Regions from separate parts of the Paenibacillus sp. 7523-1 genome, predicted to be linked through region 1. Evidence: riboswitches for the same ligand, from Rfam matches in the RefSeq annotation. Region 1 holds a riboswitch; the other holds the start of a gene.

Evidence for each region. Region 1 has a riboswitch for glycine ahead of gcvT (glycine cleavage system aminomethyltransferase GcvT). Riboswitches for the same ligand answer to the same signal wherever they lie in the genome.
Region 2: it holds a riboswitch for glycine, as region 1 does, so the genes downstream of both, sdaAB (L-serine ammonia-lyase, iron-sulfur-dependent subunit beta) here and gcvT (glycine cleavage system aminomethyltransferase GcvT) in region 1, are expected to answer to the same signal.

The regions. Positions count from the first base shown of each region.
Region 1 covers NZ_NPBR01000010.1:505,785-508,242, reverse strand. The annotation lists gene gcvT (glycine cleavage system aminomethyltransferase GcvT) at 1-1,008, opposite strand, end outside; glycine riboswitch at 1,195-1,297, opposite strand; glycine riboswitch at 1,301-1,425, opposite strand; gene gcvH (glycine cleavage system protein GcvH) at 1,766-2,158, shown strand.
Region 2 covers NZ_NPBR01000024.1:168,663-171,120, reverse strand. The annotation lists gene CHH60_RS24315 (MFS transporter) at 1-511, shown strand, start outside; glycine riboswitch at 705-830, shown strand; glycine riboswitch at 835-937, shown strand; gene sdaAB (L-serine ammonia-lyase, iron-sulfur-dependent subunit beta) at 1,044-1,733, shown strand; gene sdaAA (L-serine ammonia-lyase, iron-sulfur-dependent, subunit alpha) at 1,723-2,458, shown strand, end outside.

The DNA of each region.
Region 1 (2,458 bases):
ATACTTGCTGTCAATCAGTGCGAGTCCCAAATTGCGCTTCAGCGTAGGCGACTGTGTACCTGTCGTTACTTCTCCGATCTGCACACCTTCAGAGTAGATGGGATAGTGGGGACGTGGAATCCCGCGTTCCAGTACTTCAATACCAACCAGTTTGCGGGCAGGTCCATCATTTTTTTGCTGCAATAGCGCTTCGTGTCCGATAAAAGGTCCGGCATTCAGCTTCACAAACATGCCAACGCCTGCTTCCAGCGGTGAAATGGTCGGCGACAATTCCTGTCCGTAGAGGGGCATCTTCGCTTCGAATCGAAGTGTATCCCGTGCACCAAGCCCAGCCGGAACCAGTCCGTGATCAGCGCCAGCCTCCATCAATCCGTTCCAGACCGCAGCGGCCTGATCTGCCTGTACGTATAGTTCGAAGCCGTCTTCTCCGGTATAACCGGTGCGGGACAGGAGCAGTTTTACACCACAGACCTCAGCATTCTGTACAAAACGAAAAGGCTCTATTATGGATACGTCGGTATCTGTAACTTTTCCAATGATGTCTGCAGCAAGCGGGCCCTGTAGAGCCAGGAGAGCTGTTTCCGCGGAGTCATTCGTCATGCTCACCCCAGGGACCATGTGCTCCTGCAGCCATGCCCAGTCCTTGTCGATATTGGAGGCATTCACGACAAGCATATAATGCTGATCTTCCAGCTTGTATACGAGCAGATCGTCCACTACGCCACCGTCCGGGTAACACATTAACGTGTATTGTGCCTGGCCGGGAACCAGTGCGGTCACGTCGTTGGTCGTCAGTTTCTGCAAAAATGCTTCGGCCTGTTCACCCTGCACCGTGAATTCACCCATGTGGGATACATCGAACAGTCCAGCCCGTTCGCGCACCGCTTCATGTTCCTTCTGAATCCCGCTGAATTGCACCGGAAGCTCCCAGCCGCCAAAATCGATGCACCGTACACCTTCATATTGCTGATAAAGTGGATAGAGTGGAGTTCTAAGCAAATCGGACATCAAATCACCTCGTTATGGCCGCTACCGGGCCGAGTGTATAACATGAATGATGCATTCTTTTCTTGGATAAGTATGATTAAGGCTGCTGATGACAGCGCCGGCTCGATCCTGACTTTCGTTTTTTTGGGAAAAAGGAAAAGGACAGGCCAAAGAACCGGCATGCCAGAAGCACGCTGTATTCTTAGGCTCTGTCCTTGGTACCTGAGAGTTACCCCGCCAATAAGTTGCAGCAGGTTTCCCCTTGGGTGATCAAAACGCCCCATACAGGGCGAATAGATGCTCTCCAGAGTTGCGTCCCGTAAAAGTCCTTTTGCCTGAGAGATTCACCTCCCGCTTGTCGGGTGGTTTACTCCTTCGGCGTTACCGCATGCATCCCAAGAGTTGGGCGTCACGGGTAATCTCTCCCTTTACATTCATCCGCGGGTGATGCACACAACAATTAACATTTACTCTCTCATTAAAACGTGAATCCACTATCGATGTCAAGAACGATATCACGAAAATGAATAAAAAACCGAATAATATTTATTAGTTTATAATTATTGTTCGTGTATATAAAAAGAGTGCGCTTACTATTCTAATATTACCCATTATATGTAGAGTGAGGGTGTTTGCGTTACAGGCTGTAATCATCAAAAATCAAATAATTTGTGAGGTATCTTGACATTTCATTCAAAAATATCTTACGCTATGTTCTGGGAAAAAGGGTTGGCCGAAGGACGCATGCACTCATTAATGAAAAGCGAGGCGGATATCGATGAGCGAATTGAAAAGTGATTTCCTGTACAGTGAAGAGCACGAGTGGGTGCAAACCGTAGGGGAGGATACTGTACGGATCGGCATTACCGAGTTCGCGCAGCATCAGCTGGGTGACATTGTGTTTGTGGAATTGCCTGACCTTGAATCGGATGTAAAAGCGGAAGAAAGTATTGGTACGATTGAATCCGTTAAGACGGTTTCAGATTTGTTTTCTCCGGTAAGTGGTTCCATTATTGCCGTGAATGAAGCACTGCAGGATGCACCTGAACTCGTCAACAGTTCGCCTTACGAAGAAGGCTGGATGATCGAGATACGTGTTGAAGGTGATTTGACAGTAGCGTTGTCGAAACTGATGAATGCTGATGCATATCGTAAGCACACCGAGGAGTAGAATATATTTGCACTAAATAACCTTTATTAATCTATGATTTTTTATACATTGGACGGTCGTGCACGTCTTCAGAGTCTGTGTGAGCTTTAAAGCTCATGCAGGCTTTTTCGTGTTCTGAAAGACAGGCTTGTTGTCAGATGAGGTACTTGAACAGGATGGAATAAGGCTGAATCGCACAAGCTATATTATAGAATCCAACACCGTAAATGATATAAGTCACACACGAAAAAAGCCAAGTATATCAATGGTTAGAACCCTCTCATCACCATAAAAACGATTACATAAACACAATGTTGTCAT
Region 2 (2,458 bases), on a different contig from region 1:
TCAAGTCATGAGCCTGTCCGAGTCACAGTATGGTGCGTTGATGAGTGTTACTGGAGCTGGATACATGGCGGGTTCTTTGCTGGTTTGGTTGTTCGCCAAACATTTGTCCATCCGTCACATGATGGGCGGGGGCGTGCTCCTGGTTGCGCTTGGTTATTTCCTGTTCGCTCGTTCGTTTTCGTTCGAACTTGCCGCATTCGCCTTTATTTTGCTCGGTTTGTGTTCGGCGCCAGCAAACACGGGACTGGTCACCTTTTATCAGAATAATATACCGGTAGACTTGATGGGGCGAATGAGCAGCGTACTTGGACTCATGCTGAGTGCATTGCAGGTCATTTCGATTTTGGTCATGGGTGTAGTTGCCGAAGTGATCTCTCTTCGAACGGTATATACGGTCGTTTCGGCAGTTCTGATGCTGGGTGCCCTTCTGTTATGGCTTACGAGCTGGCTTCCTTCAAGACAGTCAGTTTATAAGGATCACAGCTCTTCCTCAAAATCTCTCCATAGCTAGTCTATATCCTATTGGAAACTGAACGATTCCGTGGAAAGCTGCATATAATAGTAGAGGAATTTTGCCAAGATGATAATGATGCGTTACTTTTGTTGACATTACCTGTGTTGCATATTAATCTGTTATATGAATGATCAATCTTATAAGGACAACGTTTGATATGTGTTCAAGCGAATATATACGATACAGCGGATGAGAACGAGCGGGAGAGACCTCGGCAGGTCATTGGTTTCAGTAGGCTGCCAGGCACCGAAGGAGCAAGCCGCTGCGCACCCGGCGCAGGTGGTTAATCTCTCAGGTAAATGTACCATCGTTGGACGCAACTCTGGAGAGTGCGCGAATGCGCCACCCAAGGGGTATATGATGAGAAGGGTACCCCATGGGGGCGGCCTCTGATCATGAAACTCTCAGGTAACGAGGACAGAGAGAGGGCCTAAGGCCTTCTACTGTCCTTTTTTGATGTCATCATTCAGTAATGAAGGAACATTATGGTGCATGTCTGGATGGATATGACGATATGGAGGGGTGCAGGATGCGATTTAAAGATGTTTTTTCAATTATTGGTCCGTCGATGACGGGGCCTTCAAGTTCACATACAGCTGGGGCAGCGAGACTGGGGAGAATTGCAAGGCAGTGGCTGGGGTGTACCCCTGAACGTGCCAGGCTGACACTGTACGGCTCATTTGCCGATACGTACCAGGGTCATGGTACCGATCTGGCGTTGATTGGTGGTTTGCTTGACTATGTCACGGATGATCCGCGTATACCGGACGCCGAGGAATATGCCGAACAAGCAGGTATGGAGGTTGAGTTCTATACGAGTGGACTACCTGCTCCGCACCCCAATACGGTCAAGATTGAGCTGTGGCACGGCGATCGTCAATGTTCGCTCGTTGGTGCTTCGATTGGCGGTGGCAGCGTGTCGGTGCATACGTTAAATGATTTCCGGGTACAGATCAGCGGGGAATTCCCCACACTCGTTCTGCGTCATGCGGACAAGGCAGGTGTGCTTGCTTCCGTGACGTCTACGATCAGCTCCTCAGGGGTTAACATCGGTTATATGCAGGTAGACCGGAAAGCCCGGGATGGCGAAGCACTAACAGCGATGGAAATGGACGGAGCACCGAGTGCCGAGATGTTGGAACGTCTGCGTTCACTGGATCATGTGCTAGATATTCGCGTCATTGATTTGAAGAGAGGGGTTGATTCGGATGAGGTTTAAGCACTTGCATGAGCTGAATACGATCTGTACGGCTGAATCCAAAACCATTGCCCGGCTAATGATCGAGGAGCAGGTTCAGGAGACCAATACGCCGGAAGCGGACGTTGTGCGGCAGATGTCGGAATATTATCAGGTGATGAAAGAGGCTGTACGGAAAGGACTGACGGAGGACACCACTTCGCGCAGTGGCTTGACTGGCGGAGACGGCAAAAAGATGGCCGAATATATTCGCCAGGGCGAAACCTGCTCGGGTGACGCTTCCGCACTGGCAATGGCCTATGCCTTGTGTGTATCTGAAGTCAACGCATCGATGGGCCGGATTGTGGCAACACCTACAGCAGGTTCTTGCGGAATTATCCCTGGTGTATTCATCAGCTCCCAGGAGCGATTCGGATGGAGTGATGAGCATCTGGTGAACGGCTTATTCTGTGCAGGTGCAATTGGATATGTCATTGCCAATAACTCGTTTATTTCAGGTGCAGAGGGTGGCTGTCAGGCAGAAGTCGGTTCGGCGATCGGCATGGCTGCCGGTGCAATGGTGGAGCTGCGCGGAGGGACGCCGGAGCAGGTCGTTCATGCCGTAGGTCTCGCGTTAAAAAATACACTGGGCCTCATCTGCGATCCGGTCGCAGGGCTTGTTGAAATTCCATGCATCGTCCGCAACGGACTGGGTGCGGTAACGGCACTGGCTGCAGCCGATATGGCGCTGGCCGGGGTAAGAAGTG